2 regions of the Rhizobium sp. Leaf341 genome follow, and region 2 is predicted to be linked to the other one. Evidence: predicted binding sites of a transcription regulator. Region 2 holds the regulator's gene; the other holds the start of a gene.
What was found. The regulator LexA, encoded in region 2, represses DNA repair genes until DNA is damaged. The targets are predictions, from matches to a motif close to TGTTCNNNNTGTGTTCNG.

Region 1 (7,929 bases), on a different contig from region 2:
CGTGCAAATTGGAACGAAACGCGGAATCACGCGTTTGTTACATGTCAAACAAAGGAACCCGTCATGAACAATATCATCTACATCGTCGGACTGGTCGTCGTCGTTCTCGCCGTCCTGTCATTTTTCGGGCTGCGTTGAGCCGATTCGACCGATCGCCTAGCCATAAAGCCCCGCCCGTCGGGGCTTTATGACGTTTGGCGGCTGCGTCGAAGCTCGCGAGTCGCATGCTCGCGGCATCCGCGTCCCGCCCTCTCCTCCTTCCGACGTGCCGCCTGAGCACAAGGATTTTTCGTCGAACCGGTTTCGGTCTTCGGGCTTTTGCCATAGGGTTTTGCCAGAGAGCCGCCGGACGCGGCACCGACCATGGTAGACACGCGTGACATCAACGATCCTTCCCGTCAGCATCTCGCCCGGCCTGCACCCGTGAAAACGCAGGAAGATCTCGCGATCGCCGTTCGCCGCATGCAACAGCAATATGAAAAAGGCCGCATTGACCGCGATATCCTGCGCGGCTGGGTGCTGGGGCTATCCTCCTACCCGCCACCGCATGGCGCAGCCGTCGATGCGTTGAAGGCCTGGTTCGGGCTGCGGACCGTCGAGATCACGCCGGATGTTCGGGAACGCGATATCACATTGCTTGCGGCCGTCGCGGATCTGCCGGTCGCCACACGCCGCAGCGGCCCATGACGGTGAGATTTTCGCGTGGCAGATGTAGAGCACCGAGTCCGAGCGACATCACCGAACGCACCACCGACAGCACCGGCAGACGCAGACGGGTAGCTCGCAATAGGACGTCCGGATGACCACACGATGAAGAGGAGCAAGAACCCATGTCGAACGACAATGAGCCGGAAATGGAATATTCGGAGCTTTCCGGCGAATTTACCGAAGACGGCGTGACTGTCCTGGTCGACATTTCGCGTCCGGCCGGCACGAATCTCGACTGGCGGATGCTGGTGCTCACGCAGGAGGAGGACGTGACGGAGTGGGAAGACCCATTCCCGACCGATCGCGAAGCCTTTGACGAGTTCCTGGCAACCGTGGCGCGGGAAGGTATCCGCTCGTTCTTCGGGGACGAAGAACCGCCGACCCTTCAATAGACCAAGGCCCGCTGTTCCTCTCGGCGTTAAGCGCCAACACCAAGGCACAACGATGCACGTGTCTCACGCCGCACTGGTCATGCGGTCTCCCGTCACGCGATACGAAATGGCCTCCGCAAGATGGATGCGCCCGACCCTCGCAGCGCCGTCGAGATCGGCAAGCGTACGGGCCACTTTCAAGACGCGATGATAGGCACGAGCGGAAAAGGCCATTCGTTCGGCCGCATCCCGCAGAAGCTGCAGCCCGGCCGCGTCGGGTTCGGCCATCCGCTCGATCATCGCCGTCGTGCAGCGCGCATTGGATGTGATACGGGGCATGCCGTAATCGATAAAACGCTCGATCTGGATCGCTCTGGCACGGGCGACGCGCGCCGCAACCACGGCACTGGTTTCGGCCGGTGCCGGACGGAGCAGGTCGGCCGCCGACACGGCCGGCACGGAAATGCGAATGTCGATCCTGTCCATCAGCGGACCGGAAATGCGCGCCTGGTAGTCGCTGGCGCAGCGCGGACCGCGGGCGCAGCTGTGCCCCGGCTCGCCGGCCATGCCGCAGCGGCACGGATTCATCGCCGCCACCAGCTGGATGGCGGCGGGATAGCTGATCCGATGATTGGCCCGGGCGATGATGCATTCGGCCGTTTCGAGCGGCTGGCGCAGGGCATCCAGCGCCTGCGGCGTAAACTCCGGAAATTCGTCCAGAAACAGCACGCCGTGATGGGCAAGCGAGGCCTCGCCCGGCCGTGCGCGCAGGCCGCCGCCGACGAGCGCTGCCATGGTGGCGGAATGGTGCGGCGTGCGGAAGGGACGACGATCCGAAAGCTTGCCGCCCGGCAGTTGTCCGGCGATCGAATGGATCATCGAGACTTCCAGGAGCTCCCCGGGTGACAGCGGCGGCAGGATCGATGGAAGACGCGCCGCCAGCATCGACTTGCCCGAACCGGGTGGGCCGACCATCAGCAGATTGTGGTTGCCGGCCGCAGCCACTTCGAGGGCGCGCTTGGCGCTTTCCTGACCCTTGATATCGGCGAGATCCGGCATGTTCGCGGGTATCGCGCGGATAGCGGGCTCCGGGCGGGTCAGCACCTGCGTGCCACGGAAGTGATTGGCAAGCGCGATGAGGCTGCGGGGCGCGAGAATGTCGATCTCAGCCCCGGCCCAGGCCGCCTCCGCGCCGCTGTCGGCCGGGCAGATCAGCCCCTTGCCGATCGCATTCGCCCCGATCGCTGCGGGCAGCGCGCCGGCGACCGCCGCGATCGTGCCGTCAAGGTTGAGCTCGCCGATGACGACGTAGTCCGTCAACGCGTCCGGCGGGATTGCGCCCAATGCCGCCATGAGCCCGAGCGCGATCGGCAGGTCGAAATGGCTGCCTTCCTTCGGCAGGTCGGCCGGCGCCAGATTGATGGTCACGCGTTTCGGCGGCAGGGAAAGGCCCGAGGCATGCAGGGCGGCGTGCACGCGTTCCCGGCTTTCGGCCACGGCCTTGTCCGGCAGTCCGACGATCTGCACGCCGACCTTGCCGGGCGCGACCATCACCTGCACGTCGACGGGAACGCCCTCAATCCCTTGGAACGCTACCGTGCTGACCCGTGCCACCATGCCTCGTTCCTCCAATCGATATGTTTATGAGATATGTCTCACATTACACGTCGATTGGAATAAAACAAGAACATCTGCCGAACAGCCGCAACTCGACACGTATAGGAGGTTGAAACCCTTACAACCCGGGTCACAAAACACAGGTTCGCCCGTTCACGGACCACCCAGCATGACGCCCGGAACGGCGCGGCTCAGGCGCGTTTGCGTTCGATCGCATCCCACAAAAGGCCTGCAATGTCGGCACCGCCGAACGTGCTGACCTCGCGGATGCCGGTCGGCGACGTGACGTTGATCTCCGTCATGACACCGCCGATGACGTCGATGCCGACGAGCAGGAAGCCGCGGTCGCGCAATGCCGGGCCGATGCGGGCGCAGATTTCCTTCTCGCGTGCCGTCAGCTCGGTCGGCTCGGGCTTACCCCCAGCATGCATGTTGGAGCGCGCATCGTGCTCTGCCGGGACACGGTTGATGGCGCCGACGGGCTCGCCATCGACGAGAAGAATGCGCTTGTCGCCCTTGCGCACAGCCGGGAGATATTCCTGGGCAATGAAGGGTTCGCGGAACATCTGCCCGAACATTTCGAGCAGCGACGACATGTTGCGGTCGTCGCGGGTGGCGTGGAAGACGCCGGCGCCGCCATTGCCGTAAAGCGGCTTCAGGATGATATCGCCCATTTCCTCGCGGAACTTGGCGATCTCGGCCGGATCGCGGGTTATCAGTGTCTTCGGCATCAGGTCCGGGAATTCGGTGACGAAGATCTTTTCCGGCGAGTTTCGCACCCAGGCGGGATCGTTCACCACCAATGTCTTCGGATGGATGCGCTCGAGGAGATGCGTCGAGGTGATGTAGGCCATATCGAACGGCGGATCCTGGCGCAGCAGCACCACGTCCATGGTGGACAGATCCAGCCGTTCCGGTTCGCCGAGCGTGAAGTGGTCGCCCTTCACGTCACGCAGGATCATCGGTTGCGCCGTGGCGTAGACCTGCCCATCACGCAAGGACAGCCGATCCGGCGTATAGTGAAACAGCCGGTAGCCGCGGTTCTGGGCCTCCAGGCTCATCGCAAAGGTCGAGTCGCCCGCGATATTGATGGTGGAGACGTGGTCCATCTGAACCGCGACGTTTCGGAGTGCCGTCCTGGTGAATGCCATAGTCTTCCCCTGTCACCGATCCGCCGCATGTCCGGCGGGCCTCATGACGTAGGATGCCGGCGGGCCAAAGGCAACCGGCAGGAGCCCCCGAAAGTCGCGGTCTTCTCCGTGCGACCAGGCGCGCCGGCAGAATGCGCTCGGCTTTCCGGCCGCTCCGATCAGGCCGCGAGCGCAGGCTTCGGCGCCTCCCCGCGCAGCAGGTCGCGCAGGCGATAGGCCAGCACCACAGGCTCGGGGAACGGCTTGCGGCAGAAAGCGATCTTGCGCACATAGGTGTCGATGCGCCAGTTTGCCCAGGTGCCGCCGTTGAAGAATCCGATATCGCCTGCGCGCAGGGTCTGTTCGGTGCCGTCCTCGGCCGTCACATGCACCTCGCCTTCGAGAATGACGACCGTCTCGTCCCAGCCGAAATACCAATTGAACTCGCCGGCCGTGCAGTCCCACATGGCGGTGACGGCAGCGTCGTCATGGCTGCGGGAGTGCTCGGCAAGCCGTGCGACGGGTGTACCGGAAACAATCCAGGCCGGATCGATGGGGGCGGGCAGCATCGGCAGGTCGATGGCCGGGGAGGCGATCATGGGCCGCCTGCCACGGGCGACCGGGCGCACGGCGCCAGACTTCGGAAAGAGCGGCGTCGCTCGCATCGCAACCGTCATGAACTCTGCAAAAAGCATTTTCAGCGCCATATCGCCCCCCTGGCAAACCGTGATGGGCCGAGACTAGCGAGAAGGCGCAAAAACAGCGTTGCAGAGATTGCTTGCATTTAAGCGATTGCCGCATTTGCATCCGGCTCACCGAGCGGTCGCAGATTCGCCGCATGTCGCAGGTCTCTTCGCTTTCCGGAAGGCGGATGGTCGTTCCCTGCAAACAATCCGCCGCCTTGCGCTTTACAGCAAACGTGTGTGCATCATGTAGAGGGCAGCGCTGGCATTCGACCCGTTACAGGCACCCACATCCGGCACCTGCGCGCACTGCCATCACCACGCCACCCCATTACGAGGACCGACCATGCTTCATCAGACCCGCTCTTGCGCTATTTTCCTCGTCGCAGGGAGCCTCCTCGCCGGCGCCGTTGCCGCGCCGGCTGTCGCTCTCGCGCAGGATGCGCCCTATGTCGACGACCGCTCGGATGGCGCCAAGCTTGTCCAGTCGCTCTACAATGCGATCGAACGGAAAGAATATGCGCGCGCCTATGCCTATTTCGGCGACAAGCCGCCGGCGGGAGATTATGCGAGCTTCGTTGAGGGCTATAAAAAGACGGTCGATGTCGAGGTGAAGACCGGCGTAGTCACGCAGGAAGGGGCTGCGGGCAGCCTGTATGCGCCGGTGCCCGTCGCCGTGCGCTCCGTCGACAAGGACGGCAGGGAGCGCATCTTTGCCGGATGCTATGTGACGCGCATCGTCAATGCCGCCATCCAGGAGCCGCCTTTCACGCCCTTGCACATCGAGAGCGCGGAACTCGAAGAGGTGAAAACACCGTTTGCCGAGGCCGTGCCGAAGGTCTGCCACGCACCGTCGTGACAGACCGAATCCCCTCCGATCAGGGCTCTACGCGGCGCCGCTCCAGAAACTGGCGGCGCTCGAACAGGACGACCACCACGAGTGCCATCACAAACGGAATGACCAGGTAGAACAGCCGGAAGATGACGAGGGCGGCCAGAACCGATGCCGGATCGACCTCCGGCAGCGCCGCGATGAAGATCAGCTCGAACACGCCGATGCCGCCGGGTGCATGGCTGAGCAGCGCTGCAGAGAACGATGCGAGAAAGACGCCGAGAACCACCATATAGCCGGGATTGCCCATCGCCGGCAGGGCGAAATAGATGATCGCCGCCGCGCCGATCAGCTCGACCGGGGCGATCAGCAGCTGGCGAACAGCGAGCGTCGGCCGCGGATATTCCAGCCGGAACCATTTTGTGTTGATGGGACGGAAGCCGATCAGACTCCCCAGGATATAGAGCGAGATCAGCGCAAGAATGAACAACGCCGTCGAAATCGAAGCTTCGATCGGGATGACGTCGGAAAAGCGATCGACGATCTCCGGCTCGATCAGCAGCACGATGGCCGACAGGGTCAGCGTGCCCAGCACGAAGGTCAGCGAACAGAAGGCGACGAGAATGCCGGTTTCGCTGACGCTCAGCCCCTTGGATCCGTAGGCCCGGTATCGCACGACGGCGCCCGAGAACACCGATGCACCGATGGTGTGCGACAGGGCATAGGCGGTAAACGAGCAGATGGTGATGAAGATCAGCGACAGGCGCCGCCCGAGATGCTCGAGCGCCAGATGGTCGTAGGCGGCGAGCGCCGCGTAGGCGACCAGCGTGGCGCCCGCCGACAGAAGCCAGCTGCGCAGCGGCACCGCCTCGAAGCGGGTCAGCACGTCCGCAAGCGAAAGCCCCCGCAGCTCGTGATAGAGGCCGTAAAGCGAGAACAGGATCGCTGCGAGCCCGACAGCCGGCCAGATCAAAGCACGGATCGTCTTCATGCAGGTCTTTTTCGGTCCGGCGGAAGCAGTCTCGATGTCATATGGGTCATGAGACCATCGCCACCCGGCCGGGTCAAGGGCGTCCCGGCCGGCAGCTCCTCACAATCTTGAGAGATTTCAATGTCTCAGCATGCGTGTTCAGCGTGCTGCGGCCAGCGCGTCGAGAATGCGGACCCAGGAGCGAATGCCCTTGTGGAAGGACTGCAGGTCGTATTTCTCGTTGGGCGAATGGATGCGGTCGTCCGACAGGCCAAAACCGACCAGGAGCGATTCCATGCCCAGCATCTTCTGGAAATCGCCGACGATCGGAATGGAGCCACCCATGCCGATAATCACGGCCGCCTTCGGCCACTCTTCCGACAGGGCTGCTTTCGCCGTGTTGAGAAGGGGCGAATCATAGGGCAGCTGGATAGCGGGCGAGCCGCCGTGTTCGTGAAATTCGACCGAGCAGTCCGCCGGGATGCGAGCCCGGACAAAATCGCGGAACGCCGTGCGAATGGCGGCCGGATCCTGCTGGCCGACGAGGCGGAAGGAAATCTTGGCCGATGCCTTGGAGGCGATCACGGTCTTGAAGCCTTCGCCGGTATAGCCGCCGGTGATGCCGTTGACCTCGGCCGTCGGACGCGCCCAGGTGAGTTCGAGGACCGAGCGGCCCTGTTCGCCGGCGGGAATGGCGAGACCGATTTCGCCCAGCATCTTCTCCGCCGTCTGGCCGAGCGTTTCCCATGCGGCCTTGATCTGCGTCGGGGTTTCCTCGACACCGTCATAGAAGCCGTCAAGCGTCACGCGGCCGGTTTCGTCGTGCAGCCCGGCAAGGATACGCGACAGGATGTGGATCGGGTTGGCAGCCGCTCCGCCGAACTGGCCGGAATGCAGGTCGCGATCGGCCGCCGTTACCACGACTTCCTCGCCGACGAGCCCACGCAGGCCGGCCGAAATCGCTGGTGTCTCACGATCCCACATGCCGGTATCGCAGACCAGCGCATAGTCGGCCGTCAACTCCTCGGCATGGGCAGTGAGGAACGGCTTCAAGGACGGCGAGCCGGATTCCTCCTCGCCTTCGAACAGGATCGTGATCCGGCACGGCAGGCTGCCCTGCGTTTCCTTGTAGGCCCGGCAGGCCTCGACGAAGGTCATCAGCTGGCCCTTGTCGTCGGAGGTGCCGCGACCGGTGATGACCTTGCGGCCGGGCGACAGCTCGCGCACGGCGGGCGTGAACGGATCGGTGTCCCAGAGCGACAGCGGATCGACCGGCTGCACGTCGTAATGGCCGTAGAACAGAACATGCGGCGCGTCGGCGGCGGCGCCGTCCTGGTGCGCAACGACCATGGGATGGCCGGGCGTATCGCGCACGGAGGCTGTGAAACCAAGGCTCTGAAGGTCGGCGACCAGCCATTCCGCCGCCTTGCGGCAAGCGTCCTTGTAGGCTGGATCGGTGGAAATGGAGGGGATGCGCACGAGGTCGAAGAGCCGCTCCAGGCTGGCGTCGAGATTGGTGTCCGCCTTGGCAAGAACGCCGGTGATATCGGTCATTGGCACTGCTCCTTGATGTCGGCGCGACCCTACTCAAAAATTCCCGAATGGGAAGACCCGCGCC
Region 2 (7,929 bases):
TCCAGCGTCTGATTGTAATAAGGAGAGGACGATTTCGCCCACGGCGCGATGGCGCCGTTTTTCAGCGTGCGGTCATGCTCCGGCACGATCAGGGCTTCGTCGATCTTCTGCTGGCTGCCAAGGCCGTCGCAGGTGGGGCAGGCGCCGAACGGATTGTTGAAGGAGAACAGGCGCGGCTCGATCTCCGAGATCGTGAAACCCGACACAGGGCAGGCAAACTTCTCGGAAAAGAGCACCCGTTCGTGCGTCTCGTTCAGCGACTTGTTGGCCGAGCCGCCGGCCGACGTCTCCTTCTCGGGCAGGGGCTTGTCGGCGAACTCGGCGATGGCCAATCCATCCGCCAGCCGCAGCGACGTCTCGAGACTGTCGGCGAGCCGTGCGGCAATGTCGCCGCGAACGACCAGGCGATCGACGACCACGTCGATATCGTGCTTGTACTTCTTGTCCAGCGCCGGCACGTCCGCAATTTCGTAGAACTGGCCGTCGACCTTCACACGCTGGAAGCCCTTCTTCATCAGCTCGGCGAGCTCTTTCTTGTACTCCCCCTTCCGGCCCCGGATCATCGGCGCGAGGATGTAGAGGCGGGCACCTTCCTCCATTGCCAGGATCCGGTCGACCATCTGGCTGACCGTCTGGCTTTCGATCGGCAGGCCGGTCGCCGGTGAATAGGGAACGCCGACGCGCGCGAAGAGCAGCCGCATGTAGTCGTAGATTTCCGTCACCGTCCCCACGGTGGAACGCGGATTCTTGGACGTCGTCTTCTGCTCGATCGAGATCGCCGGCGAGAGGCCCTCGATCAGATCCACATCCGGCTTCTGCATCATTTCAAGGAACTGGCGCGCGTAGGCCGAGAGGCTCTCGACATAGCGGCGCTGCCCCTCCGCATAGATGGTATCGAATGCGAGCGACGATTTTCCCGACCCCGAAAGGCCGGTCATCACGATCAGCTTGTTGCGCGGGAGGTCTAGATCAACCCCCTTGAGATTGTGCTCCCGCGCACCGCGGATCGAAATGGTCTTGAATTCGCTCATGGTAGGATGCTCTGTGTGGGGACGAAGCCATTACTTAAGATCGATACTTCATATGTCGAGCCGGCGTCGCGCGAAACCGAAATTCCACGCTGAAGCAATCCGCCGGACGGATGGCGGCCGGAAGGGAACGCGCGGTCCGTCTTGCGAACCCGCACGACCCGTCTGGCGCGTCGCTCGATTGACAGGATCATAGCGAACACCTAGAACAAATAAAGAACAAATTTGCAAACTGTGGATTGCCGCCGGCCGGGGGCGAAAAGCCACGTCGAAAAGCGTAGGCTTCCGGCACACTGCGGATGGTCGAGCCGCGTTCAGGAGACAGGACAAAGAGATGGCTGGTAGCGTAAACAAGGTGATCCTCATCGGAAATGTCGGTGCGGACCCGGAAATCCGGCGGACGCAGGACGGCAAGCCGATTGCCAACCTGCGCATCGCCACCTCCGAAAGCTGGCGGGACAGGAATTCCGGCGAGCGGCGCGAGAAGACCGAATGGCACACGGTTGTCGTCTTCAACGAGGGTCTCTGCAAAGTCGTCGAACAGTATGTGAAGAAGGGCGCGAAGCTTTACCTCGAAGGCGCGTTGCAGACACGCAAGTGGCAGGACAAGGACGGCAACGACCGTTATTCCACCGAAGTGGTGCTCCAGGGCTTCAATTCGACGCTGACCATGCTGGACGGACGTGACGGCGGCGGCGGCGGTGGAGGCGGCGGAAGCCGCGGTGGCGCCGATTACGGCGGCAGCAGCGGCCCGAACTATGGCGACGACTACGACCGTCCGGCGTCGTCTTCCAGCGGCCGGTCCGGCGGGGGTGCCGGCGGATCTAGCGGTGGTTTCTCGCGGGATCTGGACGACGATATTCCGTTCTGATTCCGTTTCCGATTATCACGATCGAACAGTTTTCGCCGTTGCGAATGTCTTCGCGACGGCGTTTCTGTATGATGCTTGGCCTCTGCGCGATCGAGAGATCGTATCGTGCCAGAAGCGCCTCCAAACCAAGAAAAAAGCTGATGGAAATAGCGGGAAGCGAGCCGACGACAGTTGAGTTAGGCGGAATGGGACTTGCAGAACACATGAGGAACATATAACACTGTTCTTGCTTTGTTTCGTGACTCTGGAGTCGATTGATCATGCTGACCCGCAAGCAACAAGAATTGCTGATTTTCATTCATGAGCGCATGAAGGAATCGGGTGTCCCGCCGTCGTTCGACGAGATGAAGGATGCCCTCGAGCTGGCATCCAAGTCCGGCATCCATCGTCTCATCACGGCGCTCGAGGAGCGGGGTTTCATCCGGCGTCTGCCGAACAGGGCGCGCGCGCTGGAGGTGATCAAATTGCCGGACGCCTATCTCGCGTCCACTCCGCCGAAGCGCGGCTTTACGCCCAGCGTCATCCAGGGAAGCCGTCCGGCTCCCGCTTCGGAGACACCGCTGACGCCGCCGTTGGCGGTGGGAAACGACAACAGCGTATCGGTTCCTGTCATGGGCCGCATCGCGGCGGGGGTTCCGATCTCCGCCATTCAGAACAACACGCATGACATTGCCGTACCCGCCTTCATGCTGGGCAGCGGCGAACATTACGCCCTGGAGGTCCGCGGGGACTCCATGGTGGATGCCGGTATTCTCGATGGCGACACCGTGATCATTCGGAACGCCAACAGCGCGAGCCCCGGTGAGATCGTCGTTGCGCTGGTCGATGACGAAGAGGCGACCTTGAAGCGCTTCCGACGCAAAGGAGCGTCCGTGGCCCTGGAAGCAGCAAATCCCGCCTATGAGACCCGCATTTTCGGACCGGACCGTGTCAAGGTTCAAGGAAAGCTTGTCGGCTTGATTCGCCGCTATCAGTAAAATCCACGCACACCTGACCGCACCACGTCGGACAGAAATCGGCGACCGGTATCGCTGACCGAGCAAGATGGCCGCTGGTGCGATGGGTTCGCTCCCGGTCGTCGTGTCGCGAAAGCGCGCGCGTGATGTTGTGCGTGCGGTTTCGTCTCGCGTCCTTGGTCGTATGAACGTTCCACGGGATCAGGCTAGCAGTTGCGTTTCGGTACGTGGTGGCCAAAGCCTGTCGCCGAGCGACAGTGCCGTTCTCCTATCGATTGAGTCGTGTGACGGGACTGTGGAACCGGTTGCAGGCGGCCGCGTTAACCGTCCGAATGCTGCGGAGACCGAGATGCCGGGAACAACGGAAAGTTTTGAAGTCCTGGTCTTCGATGTGAACGAGGGCGAGGTCTCTCAGTCACGCGAACCGATCATGGCCGAAAGTGCCGACGCTGCACGGCAGTTGGCGGGTCGGCTGGCGGAAACGCACGCCGGGACGATTGCCCTCTCCAGGCGCGGACGCGTGGCGATCGGAGAGTGCGAGCCATCCGTCGTTCTGGAACAGCACGGTCGGATCGGTGATTTCGACTGAGAAGGCCGACCTCGCGGCCCCACTTTTTCCGCGCTTTTGCGCAAAGGATCATGTCTATGAGAATGATTTTCGTCGGGATGCTTGCATCCGTCCTCAGTATCCTCGTGATCAAATATGCCAACAACGACCTTGGCAACAGTGTCCCGATGACCACCGTCGGAGCAGCCAGCTCCCTCTAACAGAGACGCCAGGCTGCTCCGGAGTGCCGGAAAGGCCGCGCAAGCATGGCGCGGCGCGACCAGACCTCGGTCACTCGTGGATCGTGTAGGATCCCATCTCGCAGAGGTTCTGTTTGTCTTCCGTCGTTGCGAGGTTCGATCCCTCTTCGAACTCGAACCGCATGTCATAATCGCAAACATCGCGACCATCTGCGATCGTCAGTTCGATGGTCTCGCCCGGATTGAGAACCTGCTCGCCGAATACGTCACCTTCCCATTCGCTGACGCCGACGGGCGACGTGTAGAACCGCGTGAGGACGGATTGCGTGCCGTTTTTGAGCGAGAAGACGAGATCTTCCGCTTGTGCCGTTCCGGACATCAAAATCGTGCCCAAAACAAGCGCGCCTGTCAGCCGTGCCAGTGTCAACATTGTGTTTATCCCCCCAAGGAATCTCTGTGGCGTCCGTTCGTGGACGCTAAATGAAGAATAGCGATGGCTTAAGCGGGTTCAACGGGAATCTGACGCCTGCCACCGATTTAACGGCGTGTAACCTACGCGGAGTGATCCCTAGGGATTTCAAGGCGATGATGCGGGAAAGATGCACTGAACGGCAAAGGGGAGAGAGGCGCACCCTCGTCACGGCGGCCGCAGCTGCCTGAGGCGACGGCTCTGTCGTTACCATTGGAAAATTTGGACGGCCGCCGTAACCTCGTGGCAGCGACGTGACGTCAATCTGTCGCCCGACCCCGCTCTAGAACCAGCGGCAGTCGCGTCCGAGGTCCTTCTGACAGAAGTCGAAACATCCGTCCACTCCCCATCACCGCCATATGCAGTGCTCGCCCTGGACGATGTTGCTCGGGATAAGTATCTCCGTCATCATGAAGCTTCAAATGGCTAGGTTGATCAAGGTGCGGCCTTGGGGCTACGCCACTGCGCAACACGACGTTCACCGGGAGAGCGACATCAGCCAACCGGAGCTCGCCAGGGTAACCGCTGAACCTCAAGATTGCCGCGCCTGTGGAAAACAGGTTGCTTGATCAGACAGATAGGGGAGAAGCGGGTGAGAATGGAGGCCTCGCCCGGAATTGAACCGGGGTGCAAGGATTTGCAGTCCTCTGCGTCACCACTCCGCCACGAGGCCTCTTAGGGTCGATCAACGAGCCGTGGCCAGCGTTTAGAATCATCCCAGACGAAGCGCAAGAGGAGGGGCCTGCTTTTCCAACTTTTCTTGGGACCAGCAGCCACAGGATCGCGGAAGGGGCGCCACTGCGTCCGTCTGTCGGTCAAGCCTTTCGAAACCGATGCAGGAATGGCCCCGAAAAAATTAGGACGACGGTCTCCGTCCTAAGCCGCACCTGTCGCGTAGCGTTGGGTCGCCCGAAGAGGTTCGGAGATTTCGGAGGCCTAGGTCTGCCAAGAGGATGCGTCGCGCGGGTGATCTGTGAACATGACGCCCTCAGGGCTGCCCGCCACGCTTGATGAAGATGACCGCGACCCCTCCGCGAACCACTCTAACGCCGGCGTCACTCGGTCGGGTATAATGGTTGCGCTTCCGACGCCTTTCGGCGGGCCTCAGCATAGCGCGTCTGGAACCCGAATAAAGCCGTTGCCAGACCCGAGGGATCGTTTCCGCTGCCATCAAAATTTCATGGCGTGCGTTCGCTATCACTGAACAATCTCCAAAAAGCCGCGGTAGGGTTCCAGCCCAAAACCTCCGGCTTTTCCAGGCTCGTAGCGTTCAATGCATAGGTCGAACGCCAATTCTTACCTACAACAGTGAACCGAATATTTTGTAACACGTCTGCAGTTGCAGCACTCTTGCAGGATATGTTGACAATGTTGCAGCGGGTCCAGCCAAGGCGGCGAAATTCGTCAACCAATTTTGATAAGCTATAACATAGGCTTGTGGCGGAAGAGGTGGGATTCGAACCCACGGTACGGTCTCCCGCACGCCGGTTTTCAAGACCGGTTCCTTAAACCACTCGGACACTCTTCCGGATGCGCGCATGCGAGGGTTTCACCGGATTAGCGGCTCACGGCGGGATCGTCAACTCGGCTTCGCGCTGGGTCTCGGCAATGTCATGCGCGCGGACCGCGCGGCGCGAGCGCTCGTGGCGGTCCATGGAACAAAAATCAGTCGGGCGGGTTCCAGCGAGTAGATCAATCGTAACGATGGAGATGAGCAATGCGGAACGTCTTGACGATCTCGGCTCTCGTTCTTGGTGTTGCTTTGTCGCAGCCGGCCGTTGCTGCACTCGGCACTCCGGGGGCAAAGGATTATGATGAAATCGCGTTGGCGGGCCTCTCGTTCGCGACGCCTGTGAACGGCGAGGCCTATGAACAGCGGGCCGAGGTCTGCGTGCCGCCGGAAGAACAGTATATTCCCTCCTTCGTGCGCGATCCCGGCGGTCGCATCGTCGGCGTTACCTATACGATCATTGAATATGTCTGCTGATATCGTCCCTTGCGCCAATTAACCAAGTATTAACCATAAACATCAATTCCGTCCGCATCACTGCTGTGGCGTTCGCATTTACGCCATGTTGCTGTCATTTTTGACGACTGTATCTTTTTGGTACGATCGGTCCACCTACGGGGGTAGGGGTATCGGTTCGTCAGACAGCGGCAATGGGACACATGACTTTCAGACATTATGCTCGTCTTCTCGCGAAAAGCGCAGGCTTTGTGGCCGTTCCGGCCATTTGTCTGGTGCTGACATCCTGTGGGACCACAGGGCAGGTCAATGCCCCGAAAAAGCGCAGCAAAGAGTATTTTCCGGAGTCGGTCTATGGCGTCAAGGCGAGCCCCCGCGTCGCCGACGGCAAGAACATCCCGAAAGGCGGTGGGCGCTACCAGGTCGGCAAGCCCTATAAGGTCAAGGATACCTGGTACACGCCGAAAGAGGATTTCAGCTACAACAAGGTCGGCATCTCCTCCTGGTATGGATCTGCCTTCCACGGACGCCTGACCGCGAACGGCGAAGTCTACGACACGGCGCACCTGTCCGCCGCTCACCCGACGTTCCCGCTGCCCAGCTATGCCCGCGTGACAAATGTCGAGAACGGCTCTTCCGTGATCGTCCGTGTCAACGATCGCGGTCCTTACGAGTTCGGACGGATCATTGACGTTTCCTCGAAGACGGCCGATCTGCTCGACATCAAGCGCAAGGGCAGCGCGCAGGTTCGCGTCCAGTATGTCGGTCGCGCGCCGCTCGAGGGCAACGACATGCCGTATCTCATGGCATCCTACGCGCCGAAGGGAAGCCGCGTTCCCGGCATCGCGCCCGAGGGACAGATCGCGTCCGGCGTCATGGTCGCCTCGAACGAGCCGCTCGCGCGGCAGGTGCGCACGTTCGGGTCGGCTGGACTCGGCTCTGCTCCCGTTCCGTCTCAGGCATCATCGCAGCAGGCATCATCGCAGCAAACAGGGCGCACACGCCCGGCACCGTCTGCCGTTTCTTCGCTCGATCGGGACTCGTCGATGACGGCGCTCGCCGAGCCGGAGCACGTTCTCCGGGCACCGGGTGCCATGGAGGCGCTCGAGGCTTTCGTGACGTTGCCGGACATCGGCCCGATCCCGGCAGAGCGTCCCGGCAATGTCGGCCGTCCGGGCAACGGCGTCCTCTATGCGGCCGCCTATGTCGAGGCACGTGTGAGCCCATCGGAAGCGGCCTTCGACGCGATCATGGTCGATCCGCACGCTCTTACGTCATCCGCGATCGTGGCCCATGCCAAACGCAACGCCCGCTAGGCGGCGTATGGTCTGCGCCGGCGTGGAGGGTGCTCCGTGCAACGGCTGAAGCGGGGCGGTGTGCTCGCAATCGCGATGGTCCATGCGTTGCTCGGCACCCCGTCGCAGGCGCAGGAGTTTGAAACCAAGGCCCGCCAAGCCCTGGTGATCGACGCCCTGACCGACACGATCCTTCTGGCGAAGGCCGCCGACGAACCCGTGCCGCCCGCATCCATGGCCAAATTGATGACCGTGGAGCTCGTGCTGTCTGCGCTCAAGGATGGGAGCCTGTCGCGTCAAACGCTTTTTCCGGTCAGCGAACATGCCTGGCGGACGGGCGGGGCCCCCTCCGGCACCTCCACGATGTTTGCGGCCTTGAAGTCGAGCGTATCCGTCGCCGATCTTCTGCAGGGCGTCATCGTGCAATACGCCAATGATGCCTGCATCATTCTGGCCGAAGGCATGACGGGCAGCGAAGACCAGTTCGCCGAACGCATGACGGCACGGGCGCGCGACATCGGATTGAAGGCATCGACCTTCGCCAATCCGACGGGTCTCCCGGCGGCAGGCAATCTGACAACGATGCGGGATCTCGTC

Region 1: the regulator LexA is predicted to act here: its motif matches at 2,752-2,769, upstream of ASG03_RS06530 (YifB family Mg chelatase-like AAA ATPase).

What each region holds. Positions count from the first base shown of each region.
Region 1 covers NZ_LMPE01000003.1:1,042,418-1,050,346, forward strand. Annotated here, with positions in the region: gene ASG03_RS06520 (hypothetical protein) at 364-687, shown strand; gene ASG03_RS06525 (hypothetical protein) at 831-1,100, shown strand; gene ASG03_RS06530 (YifB family Mg chelatase-like AAA ATPase) at 1,164-2,696, opposite strand; gene gshB (glutathione synthase) at 2,888-3,847, opposite strand; gene ASG03_RS06540 (cupin domain-containing protein) at 4,006-4,533, opposite strand; gene ASG03_RS06545 (hypothetical protein) at 4,856-5,368, shown strand; gene ASG03_RS06550 (lysylphosphatidylglycerol synthase domain-containing protein) at 5,388-6,332, opposite strand; gene ASG03_RS06555 (dipeptidase) at 6,471-7,865, opposite strand.
Region 2 covers NZ_LMPE01000015.1:7,032-14,960, reverse strand. Annotated here, with positions in the region: gene uvrA (excinuclease ABC subunit UvrA) at 1-1,031, opposite strand, end outside; gene ASG03_RS15015 (single-stranded DNA-binding protein) at 1,363-1,899, shown strand; gene lexA (transcriptional repressor LexA) at 2,160-2,876, shown strand; gene ASG03_RS15005 (hypothetical protein) at 3,205-3,444, shown strand; gene ASG03_RS15000 (hypothetical protein) at 3,694-3,981, opposite strand; tRNA gene ASG03_RS14990 (tRNA-Cys) at 4,671-4,744, opposite strand; tRNA gene ASG03_RS14985 (tRNA-Ser) at 5,510-5,599, opposite strand; gene ASG03_RS14980 (hypothetical protein) at 5,789-6,058, shown strand; gene ASG03_RS14975 (septal ring lytic transglycosylase RlpA family protein) at 6,241-7,353, shown strand; gene ASG03_RS14970 (D-alanyl-D-alanine carboxypeptidase family protein) at 7,429-7,929, shown strand, end outside.